Regions from separate parts of the Jeotgalibacillus sp. JSM ZJ347 genome, predicted to be linked through region 2. Evidence: riboswitches for the same ligand, from Rfam matches in the RefSeq annotation. Region 2 holds a riboswitch; each other region holds the start of a gene.

Region 1 (10,339 bases), on a different contig from region 2:
ACGTGAATGATGTGCCTGAGATCATTCTTCTATCAGCCGTTGCACTCTTTATCTTTCATATGGTTTTCATGTTAAAAAGGAAAGTTATTGTAGCGGAACGATTTTCAAATACAGTGGTTGGTATAATCGCGGGAGGAGCAGGGTTAACCGCTGCACTGCCATTTTTTATGACTTTTAACGGGGAATATTTATGGATTCTGGCGCTACTTATTCCAGCAGGCTATACGTATGGGTTTCAAACAGGCTATGCGTCAGCGGCGGTTGCAGGGGCGTTGCACATCAGTATAGGGAGTGCAATGGGCCTAATGCTTGGCGAGGTGATGCAAAGCCCGGCACTGTGCGGTCTCCCTATACAGGAATGGCAAATGATGCTGCCGATTTTTTCAATGATGTATTTCATGCTGGTGAGCGTGCTTGTCGTCCTCTCATTCAGATACTAAACTTCTAGTAGGCGACACCTTCTTCATCTACAAAGACAGAATCAATAACCGTACGCTGAAATTTCTGTCCGTCCGGTGTCGTGCCTTCGACTTCAACAGTCATATTGTAGGTTCCCTTTTCAGAAGGAAGCGTGACAGCCTTTCCGCTTTGTTTAAAAGTGCGGATCTTCTGACCAATTCCACGGTTTTTTTTGCCCTTACCAGGCGTAAACCCAATTTCACTGAACATCTTAATATCTGCATGACGCTGTGCTTTGTTTTTTAGCCCAATGTTTTCCTTTAGCGTCCAGTTCCGCTTACTATCAGAAGGCTCGAGCGCAAGCTGATCATTTAAATCAGAATCGAACGTTATCATAAGTGCATAAGCAGATTTCTGATCCGTTACCGTCTCTGCAATCCATTTTCCTGCTGCAGGATCAGTTATTTCAATCGTATGATGATAAGCACCGTTAAAAAACATTGTATCATCCTCAGCAGCAGTCACTTCATAGTCTTTTGCAGGACCGCGTGGTGCTTTTAACGTCACAGTCTCATGCGGTGTCGCACTCATCCAGTTAATCACAAGACTTTCTGCCCCGTCTTCAACGAAAAAACTTTCAGATGCTTTACCATTTTGTTCTCCTCCTCTTAATAGCGTATCAAGAGGCTTGATTTTTTCTTCCTTTTCTTCCATCATACTAAAAGCTGAAAAAGCAGCTGCACGCTGTGTTGTTAAATAAGGCTGGAAGATCGAGAGTGTATTATAGCCTTTATTGATTTCTCCGTGATTCCAGTTCCCAACAGCCAGGCTTCTGCTGTAAGGCAGCTGAGCACTCGCAACAGACACAACACCATCATTTGGCCCTGAAATGAAACCGCTTCCAAACCAATACGCACTGAACCATGGTCCGGTACGTGTACCAGCAAGTGAAAAATAGCTGTTCTGAGCGACTTCCCATCGACTATCCGTAATGGAACGGAAGTAATTCATCGTTCCCGTCTGAAGACTTTGCGTCCCTTCACTGTTTTGTCCAATCAGACTGGCAAGCCAGCCGAGTGACGTGCTATTTGCGAGATCTGCAAGTTCACTTCCATAGTGAGGCGAGCTGAGTGTAATGACATTCGATACAAGCGGGTATTTCCCCTCATAAATCAGGGCAACCTGCGTATCAACGCCGCCTTTACTGAATGCCACAATGACAAGCTTTTTCCCGCCAAAATGGGCAGAAATCTCTTCAAGCTGACCTGCAAGCATGGCGCCATTATCCCAATAACTTTTTGGTGTACCACCTGAGTCATTCAACTCGACAAAAGCGGTCTCATAGCCTGCTGTAACAGCACGGCTGTACATATCATTTTCGTTGTACCAGACAGTTGAATCATTTGTCAGACCCTGAACAAATACAATCGCAGGCTTTGCAGAGTCTATGTAGGCAGGGGCTTCACCAATACTGATCGTACCGGGTACAAGTGAATTACCCGGTGTCTTAAATCCTCCGGCAAAAGCGGCAGACGGCAGTGACAAAAACAGGAACACAGCAATAAACAGGGATAGCGTTTTTCTCATCCAATCCTCTCCTTTATAGACTGTATCGGGAAACCCCGACCATGTATGTATTTCGACACCCGGAAGGTAAATCCTGTATGTTTTATAATTAAATTATTATTTATTTATATGTGAGTGAAGGTTGAATGCAGGCAGGCGTAGTTGTCGCTGTTTTCTCTTAAGTTGTAGCATTCCCCTCTAAGGTTGTAGCGATACACCCGGGAACTTGTAGTAATCCCACGACAACTTGTAGCAATCAAGCCTGCTTACGGCAGCAATTCCAAGTTTATAATGCCGTATCCATCAGCTCCAAACCAAAAAAGCCGGATACCCCATCAGATATCCGGCTCAGCATCACTATTCTTTTTCAAACGTCTTCGTGCTTCTCACCGTATCAATTGGCCGCACCTTACTTTCGATCTCTTCACGTTTTGGCTCGAAAAACGGTGGCAGCGACAGCTTTTCTCCAAGCGTCTCATATGGCTCATCACCCATGAACCCTGGACCGTCCGTTGCAAACTCAAACAGAATCTGCGGCGCCACTCTTGAATAAAGTGACTTAAAGAAGAAACGATCGACAAATCCCGATGTCGGGAAGCCAAAGCTCTTCATACGCTCGTCCCACTCATCGAGCATCTCTCTGTCTTCAAGCCTGAAAGCTGCATGGTGCACCGTGCCGAAGCCCTGTTGCGCCTGCGGTAAAAAGGTGTTGTGCTCAACAATCACACTGGCACCATTTCCGCCTTCTCCTACTTCAAATAAATGAAATGACTGTTCAGCGGCCGTTTCTTTAAATAACAATACCTTTTCAAGCATTTCTTTAAAATAATCAAAGCGGTCAACGCGGACAAATAACGGTCCAAGCCCTGCAATCGCATATTCAAGCGGTACAGGTCCGTTCTGCCACGGGGTCCCTGCTTCCACACCCTGATCGTTTTCATCTGATATCAACTGATACTGCTGATCATCAAAGTCAACGAATGAAATCGTCTTTTTACCAAACTGCTCCTGCACACCCTTATGCTTCACATTCAAACGGTCAAACCGCTTCTCCCAGTAATCAATTGCAGCATCACTCGGCACGCGGAAAGATGTTTTTGAAATTTCATTCGTTCCGTGATTTCCTTTTGGGATACCAGGAAAATCAAAGAACGTCATATCTGTACCGGGATTTCCAGTATCATCAGCAAAGAACAAATGATACGTCTGGATATCATCCTGATTCACTGTTTTTTTAACCAGCCTCATACCAAGTACATAAGTGAAAAACTCGTAATTTTTTTCAGCACTGCTTGTGATCGCAGTAACGTGGTGAATGCCTTTTAATGCTTTAATCGACATATTCATGAGCCTCCTCCAGTGCAATGTTCATACCCATAGCATCTAATGATTTCATATTGAATGCAAGAATTATGACTGCTCAAGTGTTTAAAATGTAAATCCACCTGAAAGTGCTTCATAATAAGGAGTAACAGCATGAAAGGAGGAGCAATGATATGAGTATTCCGAAAGTGGATTTTTACTTTGGCGCGCTGCTTTCACATCTCGTTAACCGCGGATTCTCACCTGTCATGAAAGAAGGCGGGCAGGATCGCAGAATCTATGCGCTTGAAAATGAGATAGACAGCTATTTCATCTATGCAAAATACTCGTTTACCCCCCGTTTTAAAAAAGAATCGCGTATCTGGACCTTCTCCTTTTACGATACAGAAATGGAAAAAACACTTCGCAGCCAGCATGACAACCAATACCTGTTTGCGTTTATCTGTGGTGAAGAAGACCTTCAGAACACTGAAATCATCTTACTGACAGCAAGCGAAGTTTCAGAGTGTATTAAAACCTCAGAATCCGGCCGGAAGTGGCTGACGATCGAAATGGCGGACCGCAAAAGAACACTTACTGTTCGAGGAAGTGCACATTCGAAGCCCGGGTATTCACTTAAGATCACACGCAGCACTGACCAGCGTCTTGAAGAACTGCCAACCATGCTTTTTTAAAAAGGAGACATGCATCTATGACGACCGAATTACCGTCTAACTTAAGCAAACCCTCTCAGCGCGCATTCGCTCAGGCAGGTATTAAAACGATGGATGATATTAGCAAGTACACTGAAAACGAGCTGGTTACCCTTCACGGCGTTGGACCAAAAACAATCAGACAGTTGAAAGAAGCCGGTGGTTCTTTTAAAAATACGTAAGAGGTGACGATTCATATGATGACCATCATACTAATCCTTTTTGTGTTTTTTATTACTTTTTGTATCAGCGCCCTGATGAATATCCTCAATAACACGATGCAGGGCAGGCACTGGTTTTACTCCGTATTATTTAGCCTCGTGATTGCAATTATTGGCGTTCTCATTTTTGAACCAAGGGAATGATTTTTTAATAAAAAGGTATAATATGGTTATAATTAGTTTTTAGAGGTGTTGCACATTCCATTCTCTGGTGATATAGTGGTCGTGCATAGAAAATTAAATACCGTTATCTGCACTAGGGGTGCGAATTAGCTGAGATGTGAGCAATAGCTCCGATCCCTTATGACTCGATCAGGATAATACCTGCGTGAGGAAGTGTAGTGACTTCTCTTTTTATATCAGGAGCAGTGGCTACATCTTTCGCAGATGTGGTCTTTTTTTGTGCAAAAACTGCTCTTGGGAGGAATACAAAATGGAATGTGGAACTAGCAACATTGTGGGGTGCCGCTTTTCGCTGCACCCAATGACCGGAGATTTTATCCCTGTCATAAAAGGCGCGCTGGAGGCAACAGATCTGACGGGCGTCTGGAAGCATACAGATGACGTCTCAACTGTGATCCGTGGACAGGAACAGCATGTATTTAATGTGATCAAAGCGATTACGCTGCATGCTGCAAAAACGGGTGAACATGTTGCGATCAATGCAACTTTTTCAGCCGGCTGTCCTGGTGATACTGCAGGTGATTCTTATATGGACGTTGATCCGAACGTGCATAACCAGGATGAAACAAGACAGTACGTTTCTTCACAATTTGCGCTGTATCCGATGAATAACCCTGATTACATGAGTGTCATTTACCGGGAAGTGGATCGCGCAAAGGAGCGTGGTGTTTTCAATGACTCCATGCATTATGCAAGCGGCATTCATGGAGATATTCATGACGTATTTGATTTTTACGAGGAGACGTTTGGCAAAGCAAGGTCTGACGAACACCGTCATTTAGTGATGACTGTTTCAATGAGTATCAACAGTCCGTCTCATAAGGGGAATCATCATGCTTAAGAACTGGAAACTGAAAGAAGTTGTCATGATGTCGCTGTTTGCGGTTGTGTTCGGCATTATTTACCTATTGTTCTTACATGTCGGAAACATCTGGGCTTCACTCATTGGTCCGATTGCTTATGAGTGGATCTTTGGGATCTGGTTTATTGTGTCTATTATCGTGATGGCGATCATCCGAAAGCCTGGCGCTGCAGTCATTCCTGAGACGATGGCTGCTGCGATTGAAGTGATGCTTGGGAATGCAGTCGGCCCCCGTCTGATTTTAGCAGGTGTCATACAGGGGCTGGGAGCAGAAGCAGTTTTCGCAGCCACAAGATATCGTCATTTCAACCTCGGCATTTATATGATGGCCGGAGCAGGGGCTGCAGTATTCAGCTTTGTGTATGGTTACTTACTGGGTGGATTTGCAGCACTCAGCACTGAATATGTATTACTGATGTTTGTGATTCGTGTAATGAGTGGCGCGATTATTGCAGGAGTAGGCGGTAAATATCTGGTTGACGCACTGCTTGCAACAGGCTCACTGAGAGGCTATGCCATTACTAAGCGTGATGTACATGCATAATGTCATCTCTTTGGAGGATGTGTCATTTCGATTTCCTGATGATGAACGGACTGTTTTTAAAGAGGTACATTTCAATGTTCAGGCGGGTGAACGTGTGGTGATCACAGGTCCGAGCGGGTGCGGAAAGTCTTCTCTTTTATACCTGCTCAACCGGCTTTATCCTGAAAACTGTGACGGTATTGTCTCCGGACAGATCAAGCTGTTTGGTAAAGCGGCTGCTGACTATGAGCCGGGTGAAATTAATCAGCGGATTGCGACTGTTTTTCAGGATCCTGACAGCCAGTTTTGCATGCAGACCGTTGAAGAGGAGCTTGCTTTTACACTTGAAAATGTGAAAGTGCCAGCAGCTCAGATCAATCACCGCATTCAAAAGGTGTTAAAAGAAACAGGCCTTGAAGCCTTCAGGGATTCCGTGATCCAGACACTTTCAGGCGGACAGAAGCAGCGCGTTGCAACTGCCTGTGCATGGGTACTGGAACCTGAGATTCTACTGCTTGATGAACCACTCACACATTTAGATCCGGTGACCGCTCAGGAGTTTGTCGCCTGGCTACGCGGACTTCATGAATCCAGAAACCTGACAGTGATTGCGATTGATCATCAGGCTGCTTTGTGGGATGACTTCTTTGACCGGGAATGGCAGATGGTCGAAGCAAAACCGGTGGAACCTTCAATCGCCAGAGTGCCCCTACAATCTGATGAAGTTGTGCTCTCTGCTAAAGAACTGGCTGTAGAGCCAATCGTCTCGCCGGCTACTCTCAATTTGAAAAAAGGTGAAATTGCTGTACTAGCAGGTCCAAACGGCAGCGGTAAATCAACGCTGCTAAAGGCTTTATGCGGATTAAAATCCACCGGAGGAACTGTCGATCCGAAAAGAATCGGTTACGTGCCCCAGTCGCCTGAATTTTTATTTTTGACAAAATCAGTTCGTGAAGAGCTTTTATTTGGTGGCGGTCAACATGCAGAAGATATTCTTGAGCGATTGTACCTTAATGAAGTAAGGGACGCTAACCCTTTTGCAGTCAGTCATGGACAAAAAAGACGAACTGCAATCGGTGCCATGCTTTGTGACGGACGGCCTGTGATCGTGATGGATGAGCCGACTGCCGGCCAGGATCAAGCAGCTTTGCGGGAGCTTGAAAACCTGATTACGGCACGGGCAAATGAAGGAATGACATTCTTAATTGTGACGCATGATATGAATTTTGCAGAACGCGTGGCAGATTCACTGCTGTTACTGCACGCAGGAAGCCTAAGTGGTCCATTTACTCCTCATAAAGCCTGGCAGGATCAGCAACTGCTTGAGAAACACCGCTTATGCCCGCCGTCCGGAGGTGAAGTTCATGATCAACCATATGAATCCTTCGGTTAAATTTGTTGCAATCACTGTTTCAATGGTTGTGATGGCTTTCTTTTTTAATCCGTGGACACCGCTTGTATTTTTCACTGGGGTGGTGCTGATTCAACTGCTTTTCGCAAACGTTTCATGGAAAGCATGGAGTCTGATGATGATACCCTTCCTGCTTGGCGCAGTCGGCTACTTCTGGACAACACTCGTTTTTGGAAATGAAGACAGCACGCTTGGTACAGCATTATCACTCAGCTTCCGGGTGCTGGCGTTTTCAAGTTTGTCTCTGCTATTTGTCTTTACAACAAAACCGGTTGATTTCATTTTGAGTCTCATGCAGCAGCTGAAGCTGTCACCAAAGATTGCCTACAGCATACTCGTTGGTTATCAGTTCCTGCCTGTACTAAAAGATGAATTCTTCCAGATCCGTCAGGCGCAGCAGCTGCGGGGTCTTGAAGTACCTAAGTCTCCTGTTAAAAGAGTGATCGCGATGCGTCATGTGCTGATCCCAATGCTCGCTGGTGCTGTGCGAAAAGCGGAACGGACGGCATTTGCAATGGAAGCACGCGGTTTTACCGGCGAAGGCAATCGCGACTTTTACCGGAAGATTTCTGTCGGCCGTGCTGACGTGGCTGGGATAGGATTATTTTTAGTCCTGCTGTGCGGGAGTATGGCAGCAGGGCTTTTCTGAAAAACAGCTGGCGCGGGCCGGCTGTTTTTTGGATGAAGCTCGCCCGGGTCTATTTACACTTTTCTAAGAACATTAGCTGTTTTTCTATGGACAATCCTTGTTTTTCTGAGAACATAATCTATTTTTCTAAGAACATGATCCTCTATTCTGTGAACATCTCATCATTTTCTACGAACCAGCCGCTTCACAAAATCTTTACACCTCACCAAAATAAGCATAGAATTTAACTATTGTTCAAAATCAGATCGAAAAGAGGAATCAAGAAATGAAAAAAATGATGTTATCAGCTGCAGCAATCTCTGCTGTATTCATGCTTGCCGCATGCAGCAATGATGAAGAAAACGGGGACACAGACCAACGAAGCTCCGATGAAGCATTTACAATCGGCGTCATCCCTGCCCAGACTGAAGGGGAAATGGAAGGCGCGATGAACAAGCTCCAGGGAGTGCTGACTGACGCACTCGGCAGGGAAACGGAAATTGACGTTTACCCTGATTATAACGGTGTTGTTGAAGCAATGAATTTTGATCAGATCGATATGGCTTACCTTGGACCGCTGACTTATGTCATTGCGCAGGAAAAAAGCGATGCAAAAGCAATTATTACGCAGCTTATAAATGGTGAACCATTCTACAATTCATATATCATCACACATCAGGACCAGCCGTTTGAATCGATTGAAGATCTGCTAAGTGACCCTTCAGCAATTGACTTTGCTTTTGGTGACCCGAACTCAACATCAGGCTCACTGATCCCTTCCATTGAACTGCAGGACCGCGGTGTGTATGAATCTGAAGACAGCTATGAATTCAGCACGGTAAGATTTACAGGCTCCCATGACGCAACAGCGCTTGCTGTGCAAAATGAACAGGTGGATGCAGGTGCAATTGATAGCGCGATTTATAATCAGCTAATTGAATCTGGAAAAATTGATGATAGCCAGCTGAAAGTGATCTGGACGTCAGAACCGCTCTTCCAATATCCATGGGCTGTCACTGCAGGCACGGATGAAGAAACGATCACTGCACTACAGGAAGCATTTCTAGCCATCGAAGACCCTGAGATTTTAGATGCGTTCGGTGCATCAGGATTTACAGAAGCTACACCTGAAGATTATGACAGTATTTTAGATGCAGCAGAAAAACAAGGCATTTTAGATGCTGAGTAAGGCTGTTTGCTGTGTGGTTTAAGAAAAAGCACATTGCTCTTGCCCCTGTTTTAACTGCTTTTGTGTTGCTCAGTATGCGCGTGACTGAGTTTGACCTTGCAAAATTCCGAGACTTTGGAAATATGATTGAATTTCTTGGTCAATGGTTTCCAATGGACACGTCAAAGCTGCCGCTGATGCTTGAAGATGCAGGAGAAACGCTTGCGATGGCATTTCTCGGCAGCTTTCTGGCGCTTTTGATTGCTCTGCCAATCAGTTTTCTCGCAGCTAAAAACACTGCGCCAAAAGGATTCTTTTACTTTTTAAGAACGAGCCTGAGCTTTATCCGCTCCGTGCCTGAGATCGTCATCGGATTGATTTTGCTGACAATGCTTGGACTTGGTCCATTCCCGGCAGTGATCGCCATCATGATTCATAACGTCGGCGTACTCGGCAAACTGATTTCAGAGCTGATTGAAGCGGCTGATCCAGGACCTCAGGAAGCCATGCGTGCAGTGGGTGCGAAGCGCTGGACCGCACACTTATTCAGTATTCTGCCTCAGATCTGGCCAAACGTGTTATCTCATTTCTTCTATCGTTTTGAAGTGGCGATCCGGACATCCCTTGTACTTGGATTCATCGGCGGCGGCGGGATCGGTCAGCGTCTATTCAATGATTTTAAAACGTTTCAATATAGCGCAGTTGCACTTGATGTCCTGATCATTATGATCATGGTCATTCTGATTGATTTTCTCACCAGCTATATCAGAAACCGTGTGATTTAAGGAGGGAACAGGATGATTCAATGTAAAGATGTGTCAGTCACTTATCCGGGTTCTCATACGAAAGCACTTCAGACGGTTAATCTGACATTTCAAAAAGGGGAATTTGTGTGCGTTCTTGGTAAAAGCGGAGCCGGTAAATCCACGTTTATCCGCTGCCTGAATGGCCTGCAGTCACCAACTGAAGGTGACGTGATCTATCATGAGCAGTCTCTGAAAAAACTGAGTGAAGCTGAACTTAGGAAGATCCGCCAGCATACTGGCATGATCTTTCAGCAGTTTAATCTGATCCCCCGCTTGTCTGTGATGCACAATGTGCTGACCGGGCTGTTTGGCAGCCGCTCTTCATTTAAAAATCTGGCCGGTCTTTTTACAAAAGAAGAAAAAGCAGCTGCAGATGCTGCAATTAAAAGTGTTGGTCTTAGCGGATTTGAAAATCGCCGCGTGGAACAGCTGTCAGGCGGACAGAAGCAGCGTGTTGGTATCGCTAGAGCGCTCGTTCAGCAGCCAACTGTGCTGCTCGGCGATGAACCGGTTGCTTCTCTTGATCCGGGAACGGCCAATCAGATTTTCACACTGTT
Region 2 (10,339 bases):
GGTGTCTGCGTCTATCTGATCAGCAGGCAGTGCGTGAAGTTGCTTGAGAAAAACACCAAGCTCTCCGGCATGCTGATGCAGCAGGTCAGTATCAGTTTCTTCCGTTAACACGTTTCCTTTAATCGTTGTAAAACCTACATAAGGGTAATCATCGCCTTCTGCCTCTTTGTAAAAAACGGGCTTTGGATACTGAAAACCTCCATCAAAATTAAGTTTAACCAGACTCCCGAGCATCCGGTTCTCATATTGCATGGCTTCATAGCCGAGCTGTCTGCGCGGGAATCTGAAGACATATGCGCTATTTACTTCATAGACCGTATGATCAAAGCCGGTCCCGCACGCCTGAATCCGGATCGGTTTCAAATGTGGAAACGCGCGTTCAATTTTATCCTTCGCTTTCTCCAGTGAGACTGGATGTGTTGCTTCCCATGGATTCACATCAATCACTCATTTCTGTTAACAGAATATATGTTTTTCATCATACATGGATCAGCTACAAATCAGAAGAGCTTAACAATTATTTCTAAAATCAAGTGTACGCCAATCTGCTGAAGGGAATAACAATCTTTAACCATACATAGAAGGGAAGAAGATCATGAGCGCAACAAAAACTAAAAACATTCAGCAGATGTTTCAGGACATTCGTGTCTATAGTGAAAAGCTTACGTCAGGAATGGAAATTGAGGATTTTATTTTACAGGCAGACACATTTGTGAGTCCGACGAAATGGCACCTGGCCCATACGACCTGGTTTTTTGAAAAGTTTATTCTGACTGAGTTCGTGGATGGATACAAACCTTTTAATGAACAATTCTTTTATCTTTTTAACTCGTATTACGAGACAGTGGGAGAGTTTCATCCACAGTCAAAACGTGGTCTCATTTCACGCCCAACGGTAAAAGAGACGGTCAGCTACCGGAACCACGTAAATGAGCAGATTAACAAGCTGCTTGATACGGCAGAAATAACGGATCATCTCTATGAGTTAATCGAGATGGGGCTTCAGCATGAACAGCAGCATCAGGAGCTGATTCTGATGGACATCAAATATAATCTTTCATTTAACCCGCTCTATCCGGCGCTATTTGAGCACAAAGCAACTAAGGGAGACAAGGCGCCTGAGCTGACATTCACTTCTTTTGATAAAGGAATGACCAAAATTGGTACTGATGCGCAGGAATTTGCTTTTGATAATGAAACGCCATGTCATGATGCCTATCTGAATGGCTGTCAGATTGCCAATCGGCCGGTTACAAATCGTGAGTACCTGAAGTTTATTGAGGACGGAGGGTATGACAGAGCGGAATTATGGCTGTCAGATGGCTGGCAGATTGTGAAAAGAGAGAAGTGGAACGCACCGCTTTACTGGGTTAAAAAAGATGATAAATGGTCAAACTTCACATTGAGTGGATTACAGCCCATTGACTGGGAAGCGCCTGTTACACACGTCAGTTTTTATGAAGCAGATGCTTACGCAAGATGGTCCGGCAAGCGCCTGCCGACTGAACAGGAATGGGAGCATGCGATGAAGGGTGAAGAAGTAAAAGGGAACTTTATGGATGATGACCGTTATCAGCCTGATGATACTTACAGCGGATCCGGATTTGAAAAAGCATTTGGTGACGTATGGGAATGGACGCAGAGTCCCTATACGCCATACCCGCGCAGTAAACCCCTTGATGGTGCGCTGGGTGAGTATAATGCCAAGTTTATGTCGAATCAGATTGTGCTGAAAGGCGGTTCGTGCGTGACGCCACTTTCTCATATCAGGCTGACTTACCGTAATTTCTTTTACCCTCATATGAGGTGGCAATTCAGCGGAATCAGATTGGCAGATGATCCTGTAGAAAACTAACATAACAGTGCCCTGAGGATTTCTCCGTCAGGGTACTTAGTCTTTTGTCCCAAATCCCACATCTTTTGATGCAATTGATACCCTGTTATTGTGTTAGTACAGAATTTTTATAGTACAGATGAAAATTTATTTTTCGCTATTAAAATAGCATTGAACACGATTACATAGGAAACATAAAGTTGCTGTACCAGTTTGAAACAGTTACTGTAACACAAATTTCTTTTTGCGTTATGGAAATGACTGTGATACTCTTTAACTGATAATTTCATTAATTTATTTGCTGGGGGAGCCAAGTGGCTGAGACAGTTTTTAGCTGAACCCTTTGTACCTGATCTGGATGATGCCAGCGGAGGGAAGTATGCTTACATAGTTACGTGTATAAGCCGCTTCCTTTAATAGGAAGCGGTGTTTTTTTATGTAATTGAAGGAGGGAGGCAGACGATGAAAGAAACATGGTATTTTCTTGATTCCGGTCACGGCACACCGTCATTTAATATGGCAATGGATGAAGTGCTGATGAACTGGCATAGCGAAGGCAAAATTCCGCCGGTACTGAGATTTTACGGCTGGAAGCCTGCAGGGATCTCGGTCGGCTTTTTTCAAAAGGTTGGTGGCAGTATAGATCTTGAAAATGCTGAGAAGTACGGTGTTGAACTTGTGCGCAGACAAACAGGCGGGAGAGCTGTCCTGCATGAAGATGAGCTCACCTATAGTGTGCTTGTATCTGAAAATCATCCAGATATGCCAAAGTCGATTAAAGAAGCCTATCTGGTTCTGTCGAAAGGCATTTTAGAAGGCTACCGTGCGCTTGGTATTCCGGCAGAGTTTTCGATTCCTGAGGAAAAGCAGAAGCAGAACGGATCAGCCGTCTGCTTTGAAGAGCCGTCATGGTATGAGTTGATAGTTGACGGTAAAAAGGCAGCCGGAAGTGCGCAGACACGTAAAAAAGGTGTTATTTTACAGCATGGTTCTATCCCGATTTCAATGGATCTTGAAAAGCTATTTGATTTATTTATTTATCCAAGTGAAAAAGTAAAGGAGCGTGCACGACGCGCATTTACAAAAAGAGCCGTCGCAATTAATGACGTGCTTGAACGTCCTGTCACATTTGAAGAAGTGAATCATGCATTTAGAGAAGGGTTCATGAAAGGGCTCGATATTCATCTGGAACCTTTTACACCGCCAGAAGAGATGTTAAGAGCAGCAGCAGAGCTAGAAGAGAAGTATAAGAGTGAAGAATGGAGCTATAAGCGGGAAGGGAGACAGAGAGTATGACAAATGCAAAAGAACATGTACGTAAACCCGAATGGTTGAAGGTAAAGTTAAATACGAATGATTCCTATAAAAAGCTGAAGAAAATGATGCGTGAGAAGAAGCTGAATACAGTATGTGAAGAGGCGAAGTGTCCGAATATTCACGAATGCTGGAGTGAGCGTAAAACGGCGACATTTATGATTCTTGGGGATACGTGTACGAGAGCATGTCGCTTTTGTGCAGTGAAAACAGGTCTGCCGAATGAGCTTGACTGGGGCGAGCCTGAACGTGTGGCAGAGTCTACTGAAATGATGGGCTTAAAACACGTCGTTGTCACAGCGGTTGCGCGTGATGACTTGAATGACGGGGGCGCTGCAGTATTTGCTGAGACAGTCCGTGCGATTCACCGCCGTCTGCCAAGCTGTACAGTCGAAGTATTACCTTCAGATATGAAAGGTGATTATGAAAGCCTTCATACACTAATGGATGCAGAGCCGGATATTTTCAACCACAATATCGAAACGGTTCGCCGTCTGACGAAAAGAGTACGTGCGCGTGCGATGTATGACCGTTCACTTGAACTGCTTGCACGTGTAAAAGAAATTGCGCCGAATATCCCGACAAAATCAAGTATCATGGTTGGTCTTGGTGAAACGAAGGAAGAGCTGATTGAAGCGATGGATGATCTGCGTGCACACAATGTAGATATCCTGACACTTGGTCAGTACCTGCAGCCAACGAAAAAGCATCTTGATGTTGTGCGTTATTATCACCCGGATGAATTCGCAGAGCTGAAGGAAATTGCCCTTTCTAAAGGATTCAAGCATTGTGAAGCAGGTCCAATGGTTCGTTCTTCATACCATGCGGACGAGCAGGTAAGTGAAACGTCTGCACAGCGCCGGATCAAGTATTTAAAGGGCGTTGAAGCAGATGGCAGAACAGTAGACAATCTGCAGTAATAATTGAATAGAATAACACCCACTGGGGGAGCCGGTTAAACCGGCTGAGACGGACTGTTGTCCGGACCCTTTGAACCTGATCTGGATCATACCAGCGTAGGGAAGTGGCCGTATATGCGAACCTTTTAATATACGCCGCTTTCCAGAGAAATTGGAAGGCGGCGTTTTTTGTTGGTATTTGTAAAGTGGGCTGATAATTTCCGCTTCAGGGGGACGCTTTCTATGGCCGGGCGGTGAGCCAGCAGGCTGCGCCGTGCTCTGTCTCACCTGTCCCTTCCTGCCATAGGAGTCACCCCCTTACGCTACAATTATCAGCTGTTCAAATACAATAAATAGCTTAAATAATGTTTATTTAGTAAGCGTTTTGTCAGATTTATTATACGAAGGAGGAGAAATTATGACTTTTTGTTCAGATGTAAGAAAAGAGTGTAACGATCTTTGGGAAGCAAGCTTTGAGCACCCTTTTGTAAAAGGGATTGCTGAAGGGAGTTTGCCGCTTGATGTATTTAAGTTTTATGTGATGCAGGATGCATATTATTTAACGCATTTTGCAAAGGTACAGGCGATTGGTGCTGTGAAAGCAAAGGATCTGAAGACGACAAAAAGCTTTGCACATCACTCAGAGCAGACGTGTGCAGCTGAGCTTGCGCTGCATGAATCCTTTATGGAACTGCTTGGAGTGACAGATGAGGACTGGAGGCGTTTTGAGCCGTCTCCTACTGCTTATGCATATGTGTCCCATATGTACCGCTCAGCTAAAGGGGACCTGGCTGATGTGCTTGCTGCGATCCTGCCGTGCTACTGGCTCTACTATGAAATTGGTGAGCGTTTGAAGAATGAAAAGCCGGAGCACCCAATTTATCAAAAGTGGATTGAAACATATGGTTCTGAATGGTTCGGAGAGCTCGTAGAAGAACAAATTAACAGAATGAATGAACTGGCAGAGGATCTTTCAGACGAGAGAATCAAAGAATTAAAGGCTCACTTCAGCAGAAGCAGCTATTACGAGTTGAACTTCTGGGAGCAGGCATGGACGAAAGAAAGCTGGGCAATTCAATTAAAGGAGCGTGTCAAAAATGATTAAACAGCTAAGAGAAAAGAAGCCGCTGGTTCACTGTATAACGAACTACGTTGTCGCCAATTTTCAGGCGAATGGAATGTTAGCACTCGGTGCTTCACCGGTTATGGGGGATGAGCTTGAAGAAGTAGAGGAACTTACGTCTATTGCAGACGCACTATCGTTGAATATAGGAACACTTAATAAGCGATCAGTTGAGAGTATGATACATGCAGGCAGAGCAGCAAATAAAACAGGCATACCAGTTGTGCTTGATCCTGTAGGGGCCGGTGCAACCTCTTATCGACTCTCAGCTATTGATGAAATATTAAAGGGAGTTAAGATCACAGCTCTAAGGTGTAATGCAGGAGAACTTGCTGCCATTATGCGAAGAGATTGGTCTGCAAAAGGTGTTGATGCCGGGGAGGGTGATGCTGATCTTACTTCAATCGCTTTAGAAGCTGCTAGGACATATAACCTGATTATCGCTGTGACAGGTGCAGTTGATATCGTGACAGACGGTGAGGTTGTGCATGAGATCCAGGCAGGGCGTCAGATAATGTCTTCTGTTACCGGAATGGGTTGTTTACTTTCAAGTGTGACTGCAGCGTTTTTAACTGTTGAACAATCAGTTGATGCTGTAGCAGAGGCTGTTCAATTTTATGGTGAAGCAGGTGAAAAAGCAGCTGCTGTGTCATATCGTCCGGGGAGCTTTAAAACTGCGTTCCTTGACGCAGTGTATGAAATGAATGAGAGCAGATTTCAAAAAGGAGGCACACGATGAAGCAGGTACTAACAATTGCAGGTTCAGATTCAGGAGGCGGAGCAGGGATTCAGGCTGATATTAAAACATTTCAGGAACTGGGTGTATTTGGGACATCAGTTATAACTGCCGTCACAGCTCAAAATACGCTGGGGGTAAAAGACGTTGCTCCAGTACCGGTCGGCAATCTGGAAAAGCAGCTGCAGGCAGTGGGTGAAGACTTTGAGATTGCAGCGCTTAAAACCGGTATGCTGTTTGATGTTAAGACGATTCAGACGGTAGCAAAATATATTAAGTATTATGAATGGAAGCATTTGATTGTTGACCCGGTCATGATCGCTAAAGGAGGAGCCAGCCTGCTGCGGGAGGAGGCGAAGGATTCATTGATTGAAAATCTTTTGCCCCTTGCTGCTGTAGTCACTCCGAATATACCTGAAGCAGAAGCGTTAAGCGGTATCAGTATATCGGATGAAACGACAAGACGAATGGCTGCTGAGAAGATACTTGAAAGCGGCGCGCAGGGGGTGCTGGTGAAGGGAGGACACGGTGAAGATCCTGACTTTACCGAAGATTATTATCTCGACCAGTATGGTGGTTCATTAGTGCTAAGATCCTCACGTATTCCTACAAAGCATACACATGGTACAGGGTGCACATTTTCAGCTGCCCTTGCAGCAGAGTTCGCAAAAGGACAATCTATTGAAGATGCTTTCCTGACAGCGAAGAAATTTATTCAAAGTGCGATTGAGCATTCGTTAAATATAGGTGCGGGTCACGGACCGACGAACCACAGCGCGTACCGTCATTATGCACAAAAGGAGATGATCGGATATGTTCACTAAGCCTGCTGTTTATTTGATTTTTGGTACCCCGAATACCGGTCAGATGGATCCTCTCCTGCTTCTTGAGGAAGCATTGAAAGGAGGAATCAGCTATTTCCAGTTAAGAGAAAAGGGACCTGGCGCACTGACCGGTCAGCCTTTAAAGGAATTTGCACTGAAATGTCAGGCGCTGTGCCGTTTATATCATGTTCCTTTTATCATCAATGATCATGTTGACCTGGCCTGTGAAATTAGTGCTGATGGTATTCATGTTGGTCAGGAGGATACTTGTGCGCAAACTGTAAGAGCAAAAATCGGTCATAAGATGTTCCTTGGTGTTTCAGTACATTCACTTGAAGAAGCTGAACATGCAGTAGAAGATGGTGCTGATTATCTGGGCATGGGACCGATATACGGTACAAAAAGTAAGCCGGATGCAAAAGAACCTTCAGGTGTGGCTAAAATCATTCGTGTAAAGAACGAGTTTCCATATATTCCTGTTGTTGGCATTGGTGGAATCACTGCATCAAATGCAGGATCTGTATGGGAAGCTGGTGCTGAAGGTATTGCAGTCATATCAGCTGTTACAGAAGCAGAAAATGTTCAGCAGGAAGTTAAACGGCTGACTGCTTCTTATCGGAGGGAGAATGTATGAGTACCAAAAAGCTTGTTCTGATGGCCATGCTTGTTGCTATTGCAGTAGCAGGTTCGGCATTTGTCTCATTTCCGGCAGGTGTCGCAAGAGCTTATCCAGTACAGCATGCAATCAACGTCATGGCAGGCGTATTATTTGGCCCGGGTCCGGCCGTTGCAATCGCTTTTGTGACGGGACTGATTCGCATATTAACCGGAACAGGATCACTTCTTGCATTTCCAGGAGGCATGATCGGTGCAGCTCTTGCAGGTCTGTTTTACTTATGGAGTGGGCGCGTCTGGTTGGCAGCGGCCGGTGAAATAATAGGAACAGGGGTCATTGCGTCACTTGTCGCAGTTCCTTATGCAGCCATTTTAATGGGTACTGAAGCCGGGTTCTTTTATTTTATGCCGGCATTTCTCGCTTCAAGTATCAGTGGTGCAGTAATTGGGGTAGTTACATCTAAAAAAATGAAAAATGCTGCTTTCTCACTTCATAATTAAAAGATAGATTTTTAATCCATCTTTCCTTGATATCACTGGGATGAAGGGGCTTTTGACAATTTTTTTATAAAGAATTTGTCAATTTCCCCTTTTCAAATATACCCAATGCGCGTATTATGATTAGTAAAAAAAGGAACAGAATTATGCCCTATTCAGACTCCTTAGCAATTGAAAATATTATCGCTGCTGTCGACCATCACCTCGCCGTTGCTTTTATTGATCTTCACGGTCGCTTTGAGTTTGTAAATGAAAATTTTTGTGAAACTACACAGTATTCAGAAGAAGAGCTGATGAATGCTCATTTTTCAATGCTACTTCATCCCGATTATAGTGTTAACCAACTGAACGATGCATTAAAGCAGATCAGACAGGGGCGTCTCTGGCAGGGTGAGATGTTGAACCAAAAGAAAGATGGATCACCGCTGTGGGTAAACTCTACAATTGTACCAATGTTTGACGACGAAGGAAGACCTTTTCGTTATTTCATTTATAAAGTAGACGTTACTGATAAAATAGAAATGAAAGAAAAGCTGGATGAAACCGAAGAAAAACTTAGGCTAACGGTTAGTGAAATGAATTACCTGAAACATGTGCTGGACCAATCTTCTATGGTCACGATTATAGATCGTAATCGTACGATTCTATACCTAAATGAACGTGCTGCAGAATTAATGAAACGATCCCCTCTCGAGATTATTGGGAAACCGGTGGACAATTTAAATGCGAGGTGTCATCCGGATTCGTTTTATGATGAGATGTGGGAAACACTTTATCGTGGAGAGATCTGGAGCGGAGATATTCAGACGAAAGATAAAGAAGGTGAAACGAAATGGACCAGCACGCGTGTTTTTCCGATGATAGGTCCATCAGGTGAAGCAACCCGTTTTATTTTTGTCAGCCAGGATATTACCCAGGCAAAAGAAGCAGAGCAGCTTGTGCTGCGGTCTGAAAAGTTATCCGTATTAGGTGAACTCGCTGCCGGTATCGCACATGAGATCAGAAATCCGCTCACTTCTTTAAAAGGTTTTACTGCCTTACTTGAAGAAGGTGAAACGTCAACTGAGAAAAAAGCATATTTATCCGTATTGAAATCAGAAATTGACCGTATAGAATATACGGTCAATGAATTAATGATGCTTGCAAAGCCGCAGAAGTCTGAAATGAGACTTGTAAAGATTGAAGAGCTCGTCCGCAGCGTGTGTGCTTTCCTTCAACCGGAGCTTACGATGAAAAATATTGAGTTAAGCTGTGATGGAAAAAAATCGACTGCCGAAGTGTTATGTGAATCCAATCAGATTAAGCAGGTTGTCATGAATGTATTGAAAAATGCAATCGAAGCCATGAAACAGGGTGGACGCATTCATGTCTCTTATCTTTATCATGAAAAGACAATGTCCATTGTGGTGGAGGATGATGGCGAGGGGATGAGTGAAGAGGTGCTAAAAAAGATTGATACACCTTTTTTTACGACCAAACAGACAGGGAATGGTCTCGGGATCCCGATGTGTCAGAATATCATGAAGCTCCATCGTGGAGAAATGAAAATATCGAGCACGCCTGGTGCGGGGACGACCGTTGAACTTATATTACCGTATTAAAAAAACGTTCAGCTTATACTAAAAGCTGAACGTTTTTTAGATTATTTTATCAGTGAAGCTGATTGTCTGTTTGAAAAGCTGTTCCAGGTCTGACAGGTCCGTCACCGACCTGATCATGGCGTTAATATACTCAGTCCGGTCAAGCTGATCATACTGCCACTCAATGCCTCTTGAACGGGCATATTCGTGAAGAAAAGAGCGGATTGTCCGTCCGTTTCCTTCACGGAAAGGGTGGAGCATGTTCAGTTCGGATTTAAAATAAGCAAGCCTGTTAGCCGCCTGGTTGAGCGTTGACCACTCTGCTTCAGCGGCAAGTTCATTAAAAGTCTGTTCTGCATAACTATCCAGAAACTGTGCCTGACAAAAGCGTGTGTTTCCTTTCATCAGCTGAACGGTGCGAAACTGACCGGCAAACGGGTAAATGTCCTGAAAGAAATGCCGGTGCAGGTCTTTAAAGCTTTGGATATCAAATGATGAGACCTTATATTGCTTTCTCACAAACTCCGCAGCACGAAGGGAAAAAGTGAGTGCTTCAGCTTCCATTAAGGCTTTTTCATTTTTAACCCCAAGCAGGTTATACTTCAGCAGGAAATCATCATTTTCACAGCTGATATACTTATCCACGGGACAGCAGGTCCTTAATCACTGAAGGTGTGATCGGCTTATCTGCATTTATCGTTTCCAGCACTTTCTCCTGTAATCCCTGATTCAAAGACAGGTTTTCTAAATGCAGATTCTTCATGATTCTTTTAAACTCCGGTGATTCAATTTTGACATCTTTCATTCAGCGATTCCCCCACCTTTTCATGAGTTCCTATACTTTCATTATACCACGAAAAGGCTGTCAGATAAGCAATTTCATCAGCTTAATCGACTTAACATCCGGTTGAAGATG
Region 3 (10,339 bases), on a different contig from region 2:
TCATTATTCGAAGAGCTGCGATCAGTACGTTCCAGACTTGCAAAAGAACATGCAGTTCCGCCGTATGTCATATTTTCCGATGCAACGCTGCGTGAAATGGCACAGCACTATCCGGAAACCGAAGATGAGATGCGTAACATTAAAGGTGTAGGCGAAAGAAAGCTTCAATCATACGGAACACCTTTTACAGAAGTCATTGCAGCCTATATAAAAGAACATGGAAAAAATAAAAATATGGTCCCGGTGCCTGATCAGTCACCAGCCCCAAAGCAGCCTGAAGTGACTGCTGACCCTGATCAGCCGAGCCACCTGTTCAGCTATGAGCTGTATGACAGTGGAAAGTCTATCTCTGAGATTGCTAAATTAAGAGCACTCACCACCCAAACCATTGAGCGCCACCTGCAAAAAGCGTATGAAGAAGGTCATACACTGGATTTTGAAAGATGGTTTGATGGAGAAACTGAACAATTAATTCTTTCAACAAGGGCTCAAATGGAAGTTCCGGGACTCAAGCCTTTAAAAGAAGCTCTCCCAGAGGAAGTGAGCTACCTGCAAATTAAAATGACACTTGTAAAAAACCAGCTCGTCTGAAGGATTTTTTTCTCTCTGAAGGGAATAGAAGACAGACAGGAGGTTTTTACATGAAACAGTTTTGGACAAATTTCTTTGCGCTTGCAGCTGTCATCACCGTTAATGCGCTGGCAAATATACTTCCGATTAACGGGCAGACAACAGGCGAGATTTCAAACCGGCTAAATGTGTTATTCACACCTGCAGGCTACGTATTTTCAATATGGGGACTGATCTATTTACTGCTGGGCTTATGGGTATTAAAAGGTGCTTTTAAATCTCAGAGAAAAAGAGAAGTATATAAAACCACTTCTTTTATGTTTCTCGTCAGCTGCCTTTTGAATATATCCTGGATTCTGCTGTGGCACTATGAATTTTTCCCTGTATCGGTCGCAGTTATTGTCGGCTTATTAATTTCAATTATTATTATTTACGCTAAAATCAAACAGACAAAGCACAGCTTTTTTGATCTCCTCCCCTTCTCTGTTTACATGGGATGGGTTAGTGTAGCGACCGTTGCCAATACAGCCTACACAGTCAATGAAGCCGGCTGGGACGGGCTTGGCATTTCATCACCTGTCTGGACGATCGCACTGCTGCTGATTGCAACAGCGCTCGCACTCGGTATCCGCTATAAGGAAAGCGATTGGGTGTATCCGCTTGTATTCGTCTGGGCATTCATCGGTATAGGTGTACAAAATGAAGGTGAAGAATCTGCCGTCGTGTTCACTGCTTATGTGCTGAGTGTCATCATTCTGATTGGACTATTTGTCTTCCGCAAAAAGAGAACATCCGGATACAGCAGCAGGACACTAAGTTTCAAATAATCAACGGCACACTCACCTTTCAACTAGGTTAGAATAGTGAAAGAAGTTTCTTTGAAGAGAGGGTTTATGTTGGACGGGCAATTACTATTTGCAATGTTTCTGGTCACACTGCTGGTGGGACCAATATTAATGACGATCTCAATCGTGTTTGGAATCAGAAAAAAAGTGAAGTGGCTCTGGATCACGAATGTATTTTTCCTTGTATTTTCATTTGTAATTGCAGCCTACTATGTGCTGCAGATTGACCAGATTGCCACTCAGAACCCCACGCCTGGAGGAAGCGGAGTACTTGTGATGCTATTAATCTCATCATGGATTTCAGTTCCAACAGCATTATCATTCTTCCTGCTTGCAGCTGCCATTTTTATGGAGCAGCGCCGGAAAACAAAACTGAATCAGGCATAACAAAAGGACTTGTGGTGATCACAAGTCCTTTTGTTTATGCTTTTTTAGATTCTGTTAAAATCAGTGGTTCGCCCTTTGTAATCACGATTGTATGCTCAATCTGTGCAACCAGGCTGCCATCCGGTGTCTTATACGTCCAGCCGTCATTCTGTTCTTCAACGAAATCTGCCCCTGAAGAAATAAACGGTTCAAATGCAAGTACGGTCCCTTCCTTTAACAACTCATTATCCCACGGATCATGATAGTTCAGGATATGGTCCGGCGCTTCATGCAGCGACTTTCCAACACCGTGACCTGTCAGGTTCGTAATCACCTGATAGCCATTTTGCTTTGCCACACGGGATACTGTTTTTCCGAGCTGGCTCTTTTTAGAACCTGCTTTTGCTTTCTTAAGTGCAAGTGTAAAAGCCTGTTCTGCAGTTGCGCACAGCTTTTCAAGTTCAGCATTTTCACCTACAACAAAAGAAATACCTGTGTCAGCAAAATACCCATCCAGAGAGCCTGAAACATCAATGTTTACAAGGTCCCCGTCCTTAATCACCCGGTCACCCGGGATACCGTGCGCTACTTCATCATTTACACTAATACATGTATAACCAGGGAAATCATATTCACCTTTTGGACCTGAAATGGCACCATATTGCTCAAATTTCTGCTTACCGATCTCATCAAGCTCAGCAGTTGTTACACCGGGCTTGGTTGCTGCACGCATGTCATCGCGGATCTCAGCAACAATGGCGCCGATCTTTTTCAGCGCTTCTAATTCTTCATTCGTCTGTACGATCATACCGATTCTCTCCTTGCTTTATAATGGTTCACTATATCATATGTATGGTGGGGAATGCATGAAAGATGCTATTTATTCTATAACCGTTTAATTTCCGCTTCAGGGGGACGCTTTCCGTGGCCGGGCGGTGAGCCAGCAGGCTTCGCCATGCTCTGTCTCACCTGTCCCTTCCTGCCACAGGAGTCGCCCCCTTACGCTCCACTTAAACTATGTATTTCTTCCTTTAAGATAGTAAACCAAATAATATTTTGTAGTTAGTAAAATATACACCACCACTAAAAATCTAAAAAAAGATGGCGTTTGTGTTAAAAGCCATCTTCTTTTTAATATTAAATTTAGGTTCATTGAAGCGTAAGGCTGCGACTCCGAGACGATTAGAGGGAAGCCGAGACCCTACAGCCGAAGGCGAGGAGGTTTGGCAACCTCCGTCTGGAAAGCGTCCGCCTGAAGCGTAAATGAACCGGTTCTTTAAATAATTCAGGCACTTGTCATCTGACGGTTTGTCGCAACTCTTGGCACTGAAATCAGCAGCGTTGCAAGGACAATGGATGTTAGAATGAACGCAGGACCCATGTAAGAGCCGTTATAGCCAAGTGAGAATAACCAGGCCGGTACACCTTCACTGCCTGATCCAAAGAAGATCACGCCGGCAAGGAAATGACAGATAAATCTCAGCAGCGCGCCAATAAATACGCCAACTGTAATAAAGACTGCCGCTTTTTTCATTGAGCCTTCCTCAAGTGAACGCTTCACAACACCTGCAAACAGCCCTGCAAATCCAATCACAGTGAATGCCAGCGGATAATCAAGAATCCCCTGAACCGGATCAATAATATAAGCACCAAACATTGTCTGCAGCAGCCCTACCAGAAATCCTGTCAGCAGTCCGCCTTTCAGACCCCAGCGGAATGCCATCAATACGATTGGTACCATCACAAAACTGATAGATCCTCCCTGTGGCCAGAGACTGAATGAAAACTGGTCCAGGATAATGCCGATTGCTGAAAAAATCGCAACCTCCACTAAAAATAATAACTTCTTACGCTCCATTTACATCTTCCTCCTTTTGCGAAATTGATGCAGCTCGCACAGAGGGGAATTCAACGGGCCTTTAAAAATATAAAAAGGCCCCTGGGGATAGAAACCCAGAGACCTTGAAAAAGTCCGTTTCCATCCACATTCCTGCGTAAGCATTAACTTACAGGTTCGAAGGGTCTGAACAGATCTGTTCACTCTCAGCCAATATGGCTCCCCTTGTGGAAATTGCATCTGTTAATATTGTAACCCATATTTTGAATCATGTCATCTTCTCCACATTTTGTATGCTATACTATTACACGTCTAATTTACTAAGATAGGAGGTTCCCGAATCACATGCATTGGCTGAAAAAAAGATTTATTGGCGGCAGAATTTTAAAGACGGGTGTCGCAGTATTTATTACTGCCCTGATCTGTCAGCTATTCAATTTACCTGTGGTCTTCGCTGTTATTACCGCAATTGTAACGATTGAACCGACAGCTGCCGATTCAATTAAAAAGGGCATGATCCGCTTTCCGGCATCTGCGATCGGGGCCTCCATTGCAATGCTTGCCACTTTTTTACTTGGAGATACAGCAATTACATATACAATCTCAGCAGTACTGACAATCTGGATCTGCTATAAGCTGAAGCTTGATGCAGGTATGCTGGTTGCGACACTGACAGCAGTGGCCATGATACCCGGTACAGAAGATCACTTTTTGCTTGAATTTATTAAAAGACTTGGTACTACCGGTATCGGAATTTTAACTTCCACACTCGTTAACTTTTTACTGATGCCGCCTAAATATAAAGATCAGATCCTAACACTCATTTCTAATGCACAGTCCAAGCTCACTCAGCTGCTGGCTGAAAGAATGAATGAACTGTTGGATCAGAAAGACTCGGCAATGAATCTTGAAACCGCCTCCAACCAGCTTCGCACCCAGCTTGACCGCGCAGAAATGTTCTGCAGGTTCCAGCTTCAGGAATGGCACTACCATTCTTATAAACGCGAGGAAATGAACGAAATTCAGATGCTGCAAAAGAAGATTTATCTGCTCAGGCAGCTGTCTTTTCATTTAGCAAATCTGATCTCGCTGCCTTCAGATGATGCACCTGATTGGTCGATTGAAGAAAAACAGGCAGTCCGGACACTTGTCTCACAGCTGAATAACCGGATCATTAGAACAGGCCAACAGGAGCCAATGGACGCCGATGCGCTGGCTTTGCTCCGTCATGAACTGAAGGGTGAGACGGATGAAGACGAGCTGCCGGATAAAAGTTATATTTATTTTGAATTATTAACGATTCACGCATTGCTGAAGAAGCGCAGATCGTTTGTTAAGGTACCGAGCGCGAGACCGGAAGAACTTTAATTTTGGAAAATGCGAGAAGCCGGGGATTGCTCCCCGGCTTGTTTCATTGAATAAACCAGTTTTGCGTTTATGAGTCAATAGTCACGAAGTGTCGAAGTGTACCTATTAAGCGTCGAACATCACTGTGTAAACAGCGAACACCACATGTTTACTCTCGAACATGCCTAAGCGAACGCCGAACATTAGCCGACGAACGCCGAACCACAGAACCATCGCGCAAGCACTACTACATCACATTAAAATACCTTGCATCAGGGTGCGCAAACACAATCGCTGATACGCTCGCTTCAGGCTCCATCATAAAGCCATCTGTCAGCTGGACCCCGATTTCCTCAGGGCTGATCAGCTTAAACAACTTCTCCTGATCTTCAAGCTCCGGACATGCAGGATACCCGAATGAGAAGCGCTGCCCCTGGTATTTAGCACTGAAGCGCTCCTGCATCGTAAAGTCAACAGGATCCGGGAAGCCCCAGCGGTCTCTCATCTGCTGGTGTAAGAGCTCTGCAAATCCTTCTGCTGTTTCAAGCGCAAGTGCCTGAAGTGCGTGACTTTCAAGGAATCTTCCTTCCTCTTTATAATGCTGTGCTTTTTCACGGATCCCTCTGCCTGCTGTGACGGTAAAGAATCCGACGTAATCCATTACGCCACTCTCTTTTGAACGAAGGTAATCAGCAAGACACAGATGTGGCGCTCTTGGCTGACGCGGAAATGTAAAACGTTCTATCTCCTGACCGGTTTCAGGGTGATAGATGATGACATCATCCCCTTCGCTCTGTGCCGGGAAGAACTGATACACCGCTGCAGGCGTAATCAATCCTTCTTGCTTCACATTCTGAATCAGGTGATCCACTGTTTCTTTTATCTTCAACGTCTTTTCATCCTTTTCTTCAAGCAGTCTTGAGATTTTACCTTTTACACCTAAATGGTGACCGAGAAGCATCTGCATATTGATATAGGCTTCAACGTGCGCCACTGAGTATGAGCTGATGACGTGACGTGTTGTATCATTTGGCACAAATACAGGTGCTTCTGCTACTGGAGGCTTCTCAAGCACACCGACTGCTGTTTCCTTGGTTGGTCTTGGTTCCTGTGACTGAAGCTTTTCCTGCTTTGCAAGGATTTCTTCACTCAGCTTTGCACGTTCAAGTTTATCCTGAAGCTGATTTGCAAGGCTGAGTCCGTTCATTGCGTCTTTTGCGTACAGGACAAGCCCATCGTAATGATTTGAGATCTTTGTATCGACAAATTTACGTGACAGCGCTGCACCACCTACAAGGATCGGTACCTCAAGTCCTTTTTCACGCATATCACCGGCTGTAATCACCATCTGCTGGGCTGATTTAACAAGCAGACCTGACAGCCCGACAATATCCGGCTTCTCACGTTCAATCGCTTCGATTAATTCAGGCGGTGTTACTTTAATGCCAAGGTCTACCACATCATATCCATTATTACTTAAAATAATCTCAACGAGGTTTTTACCGATATCATGGACATCACCTTTTACAGTCGCAAGAATGACTTTTCCTTTAGATGACGAGTCATCTGACGCTTCCATATGCGGCTCTAAAAAGGCAACTGCTGCTTTCATGACTTCAGCACTCTGGAGCACTTCAGCAACGATCAGCTGGTTGTCATTGAACAGTCTGCCGACTTCCTTCATGCCTGTCATCAGCGGTCCATTGATAATCGACAGCGGTTCATCAAACGCTGTAAGCGCGATTTCAAGGTCAGGCAGCAGGCCTTCTTTTGTGCCTTCCACTACATAATAGGCAAGTCTTTCATCAAGCGTCATATCCGGCAGGTCAGATAACGTTTCCTTCTTTTTACCGCGGTAAAAAGCTGTAAATGCTGCAAGTGTTTCATCCGTCGTTTCAAATAACAGCTGTTCAGCCATTTTGACTTCTTCAGGATCAATCGAAGCAAAACGCTCCAGCTTCTCTGTATTCACAATCGCATAATCAAGTCCTGCGAGCGTGCAATGGTAGAGGTAGACTGCATTTAACACTTCACGGCCAACTGGTGGAAGTCCGAATGAAACGTTACTGACACCAAGCACTGTCTGCGTTTTCGGGAATGCTTCTTTAATCAGGCGGATCCCTTCAACCGTTGCATTGGCAGAACCGATATACTGTTCATCACCTGTTCCGACAGGGAAGACAAGTGGATCAAAAATAATATCTGTCGGGTCTACACCGTAGTCTTCTGTTAAGATTTTGTACGAGCGCTCTGCAATTTCAAGCTTTCTTTCAGCGGAAACGCCCATTCCTTTTTCATCGATTGTCCCTACCACAAGCGCCGCACCATACTGCTTTGCAAGAGGCACGACCGCATCAAAGCGTTCAAGTCCATCCTCAAGGTTGATCGAGTTGATAATTGATTTCCCTTGTGAATAGCGCAGCGCTTTTTCAATAACAACCTCGTCTGTTGAATCGATGACTAGCGGTACTTTAACCTTTTTCACAACTTCCTGCATGAACACTTCCATATCCGCTTCTTCATCGCGGTCGGTGTCAGCCAGGCAGATATCAATAACATGGGCACCTTTTTTCACCTGTGCCCGGGCAATTTCAGAAGCCTCTTCAATTTTACCTTCTGCAATCAACCGCTTGAATTTACGTGACCCGATGACATTTGTACGTTCACCAATCATCAGTGGACGCATCGATGAGTCATCATAGATTAATGGCTCAATGCCTGAGACTGTATGCTCTTTTTTAGGCTTACGAGTGCGCGGTTCATAGTTTTCCATCGCTTCAGCAATGGCTTTAATATGTGCAGGCGTTGTCCCGCAGCACCCGCCGACAATGTTCAACCAGCCTTTTTCAGCAAATCCGCTCAGCTTTTTAGCGAGAGTTTCAGGCGTTTCATGATAAATACCTTCCTCATCGGGCAATCCAGCATTCGGATAACAGCTCACGTAAGACTGGTTGATCTCTGAGAGTGAACGGATGTGATCCTGCATGAATTCAGGTCCTGTTGCGCAGTTCAGTCCGACTGACACAGGGTTCATATGTTCAACGCTGATATAGAATGATTCAATAGTCTGTCCTGCAAGCGTTGTACCCATTGGTTCGATTGTTCCTGAGATCATCAGCGGCAGTTCTTTGCCGGTTTTCTTAAATGCATCCTGAATCCCGAGGAATGCACTTTTTACATTTAGCAGATCCTGACTTGTTTCAATCAGCAGGAGATCCGCTCCACCGTCTATTAACCCTTTTGCCTGTTCAGCATAGGAATCCTTCAGTTGTTCAAACGTTGCACCACCCGTTACGCTTAATGTTTTCGTTGTAGGTCCCATTGATCCTGCAACAAATCGCGGACGGTCTGCAGTTGACCATTTAGCCGCTGATTTTTTGGCGATTTCAGCACCAAGCTTCGATAGCTCGTAGGCTTCAGAAGCGATATCATACTCTTCTAAGACCACGCTCATGCTGCCGAACGTATTCGTCTCAACAATATCCGCGCCTGCTTCAAAGTATGCGTCATGAATTTGTTCAAGCAGATCCGGACGTGTGCGGTTCAGGTTTTCATTACACCCTTCAAGGTCTTCTCCGCCAAAATCTTCTGCTGTCAGGTTCGCATCCTGAAGCATCGTACCCATTGCACCGTCCATAATCAGGATTCTTTTTTTAAGCTGTTCATTGAATAATGTGCGCACGTTGGTTTCCTCCTCGCTTTGCCGCCTGCTCATTGGCATAGCGTGTTAGTTCTGCTGTCATTTCATAGCGCATAAATGGTGTGATTAGATAAATACCGTTAAATAGATCAAGCGCTGTATCAATCAGTGACTTCGTAATCGCAAGCCCTTCCTGGTATGACTTTTCGCGGTCACCTGATACAGCTGCCATCCGGTCCCTTACCTGTTCAGTCAATTTTATTCCGGGTACTTCATTATGCAAGAAGTCAGCATTCTTACTGCTTGTCAGAGGCATCAGTCCGATATATACCGGTTTACCGAGATCTTTCACTGCTTCAGCCGTCTGAATGAGCTTCTCCTCAGAAAATATCGGCTGGCTCATAAAGTAGTCGGCACCGGCTGTGATTTTTTTCTCAAGTCGCTGTACCGCTCTTTCCACGCTTCTTACATTCGGATTGAAAGCAGCGCCAATGGTGAACGATGCTTTTTCACCCAGGTCCTTACCCGACATTGACATCCCATTATTCAGCTGCTGAATCATTTCGATCAGTTCAAATGATGATACGTCATAGACTGATGCCGCACCCGGGAAGTCTCCAACCTTCGTCGGGTCGCCGGTGACAGCGAGAATATCATGAAGCCCAAGTGTATGAAGCCCCATCAGATGGCTCTGCAGCCCAATCAGGTTTCGGTCTCTGCACGTTAGGTGGACGAGCGGGCGTACTCCCTGCTGCTTAATCAGATAGCCGAGTGATTCATTGGATACACGCGGGCTTGCAAGTGAGTTATCTGCGAGTGTGACCGCATCCGCTCCAGCAGCCCCAAGCGCTTTTGCACCTTCAATGAACTTATCTGTATAAAGCTTCTTCGGAGGATCAAGCTCAACGATGACTGACTTCCGGTCTCTGACAATGTCAGTGAGCGGTTCAGGAAGATCCTTCTCTCGTGAACGTACCACGATCTTTTCAGCTTTCTCTACTCTTTTTTCAGTAATGGGTGCAAGTCCTTTTAAAGCCTGACTGAATGCTCTCACATGATCAGGCGTTGTGCCGCAGCATCCGCCAAGGAGTCTTACCCCCTGTTCTCTGAATGCAGGCGCTACCTCTCCAAAGTAGTCTGCATTGTTACTGTATTGTAATGAACCTTCTGAGTAAGAAGGAAGACTCGCATTTGGATAACAGGACAGAAATGCTTTCTCAGGAAGCGGTACCTGTTCTAATGATTTAATCATATGAAATGGCCCCTGCCTGCAATTTAAGCCGACTACATCTGCACCGAGTTGTTCAAGTTCAAACAGCGCTTCAGCAACTGGCTTTCCGTTTTGCATAACGTCAGGCTCCTGTACTGAAATATGCGCAATAATCGGCAGATCTGTCTCTTTTCTGGCGATCTCAATGACAGTTACGAGTTCTTCAAAGTCGTAATATGTCTCAAATAATAAGCCGTCCACTCCTTCTAAAAGCAGACAGTAAAGCTGCTCTCTGAATGTCCGTTTGATTTCATTCAGGTCAATGGATTGCGGACGGAAGCTTCTGATCCCGCCGATTGTACCAAGTATAAAAGTATCTTCTTTTGCTGCAGCTTTCGCATTTTTAACAGCTGCTGTGTTAATTTCTTTTACCTTCTCCTCAAGACCATATCGCTCAAGCTTATGATAGTTCGCACCGTAAGTATTTGTCTGAATCACATCAGCACCTGCATCAATATATGCTT

What was found. Region 2 has a riboswitch for thiamine pyrophosphate ahead of ACH6CZ_RS15660 (lipoate--protein ligase family protein). Riboswitches for the same ligand answer to the same signal wherever they lie in the genome.
Region 1: linked by a shared signal. The riboswitch ahead of ACH6CZ_RS06995 (YkoF family thiamine/hydroxymethylpyrimidine-binding protein) and the one ahead of ACH6CZ_RS15660 (lipoate--protein ligase family protein) in region 2 are both predicted to bind thiamine pyrophosphate.
Region 3: linked by a shared signal. The riboswitch ahead of thiT (energy-coupled thiamine transporter ThiT) and the one ahead of ACH6CZ_RS15660 (lipoate--protein ligase family protein) in region 2 are both predicted to bind thiamine pyrophosphate.

What each region holds. Positions count from the first base shown of each region.
Region 1 covers NZ_JBISEN010000002.1:214,356-224,694, reverse strand. Annotated here, with positions in the region: gene ACH6CZ_RS07020 (hypothetical protein) at 12-440, shown strand; gene ACH6CZ_RS07015 (esterase/lipase family protein) at 445-1,986, opposite strand; gene ACH6CZ_RS07010 (ring-cleaving dioxygenase) at 2,323-3,300, opposite strand; gene ACH6CZ_RS07005 (hypothetical protein) at 3,462-3,962, shown strand; gene ACH6CZ_RS07000 (helix-hairpin-helix domain-containing protein) at 3,980-4,162, shown strand; TPP riboswitch at 4,450-4,553, shown strand; gene ACH6CZ_RS06995 (YkoF family thiamine/hydroxymethylpyrimidine-binding protein) at 4,635-5,225, shown strand; gene ACH6CZ_RS06990 (ECF transporter S component) at 5,218-5,790, shown strand; gene ACH6CZ_RS06985 (ABC transporter ATP-binding protein) at 5,810-7,162, shown strand; gene ACH6CZ_RS06980 (energy-coupling factor transporter transmembrane component T family protein) at 7,134-7,829, shown strand; gene phnD (phosphate/phosphite/phosphonate ABC transporter substrate-binding protein) at 8,095-8,997, shown strand; gene phnE (phosphonate ABC transporter, permease protein PhnE) at 9,009-9,761, shown strand; gene phnC (phosphonate ABC transporter ATP-binding protein) at 9,774-10,339, shown strand, end outside.
Region 2 covers NZ_JBISEN010000009.1:27,558-37,896, reverse strand. Annotated here, with positions in the region: gene ACH6CZ_RS15670 (phosphotransferase) at 1-438, opposite strand, end outside; gene egtB (ergothioneine biosynthesis protein EgtB) at 596-1,855, shown strand; TPP riboswitch at 2,128-2,227, shown strand; gene ACH6CZ_RS15660 (lipoate--protein ligase family protein) at 2,297-3,130, shown strand; gene lipA (lipoyl synthase) at 3,127-4,068, shown strand; TPP riboswitch at 4,083-4,188, shown strand; gene tenA (thiaminase II) at 4,466-5,152, shown strand; gene thiM (hydroxyethylthiazole kinase) at 5,145-5,909, shown strand; gene thiD (bifunctional hydroxymethylpyrimidine kinase/phosphomethylpyrimidine kinase) at 5,906-6,730, shown strand; gene thiE (thiamine phosphate synthase) at 6,720-7,364, shown strand; gene thiW (energy coupling factor transporter S component ThiW) at 7,361-7,846, shown strand; gene ACH6CZ_RS15625 (PAS domain-containing protein) at 7,990-9,444, shown strand; gene ACH6CZ_RS15620 (Fic/DOC family protein) at 9,481-10,068, opposite strand; gene ACH6CZ_RS15615 (Zn-dependent hydrolase) at 10,061-10,228, opposite strand; gene ACH6CZ_RS15610 (hypothetical protein) at 10,306-10,339, opposite strand, start outside.
Region 3 covers NZ_JBISEN010000008.1:63,193-73,531, forward strand. Annotated here, with positions in the region: gene recQ (DNA helicase RecQ) at 1-591, shown strand, start outside; gene ACH6CZ_RS15450 (tryptophan-rich sensory protein) at 642-1,397, shown strand; gene ACH6CZ_RS15455 (hypothetical protein) at 1,467-1,802, shown strand; gene map (type I methionyl aminopeptidase) at 1,837-2,589, opposite strand; gene thiT (energy-coupled thiamine transporter ThiT) at 3,067-3,639, opposite strand; TPP riboswitch at 3,752-3,854, opposite strand; gene ACH6CZ_RS15470 (FUSC family protein) at 3,964-4,986, shown strand; gene metH (methionine synthase) at 5,213-8,602, opposite strand; gene ACH6CZ_RS15480 (bifunctional homocysteine S-methyltransferase/methylenetetrahydrofolate reductase) at 8,628-10,339, opposite strand, start outside.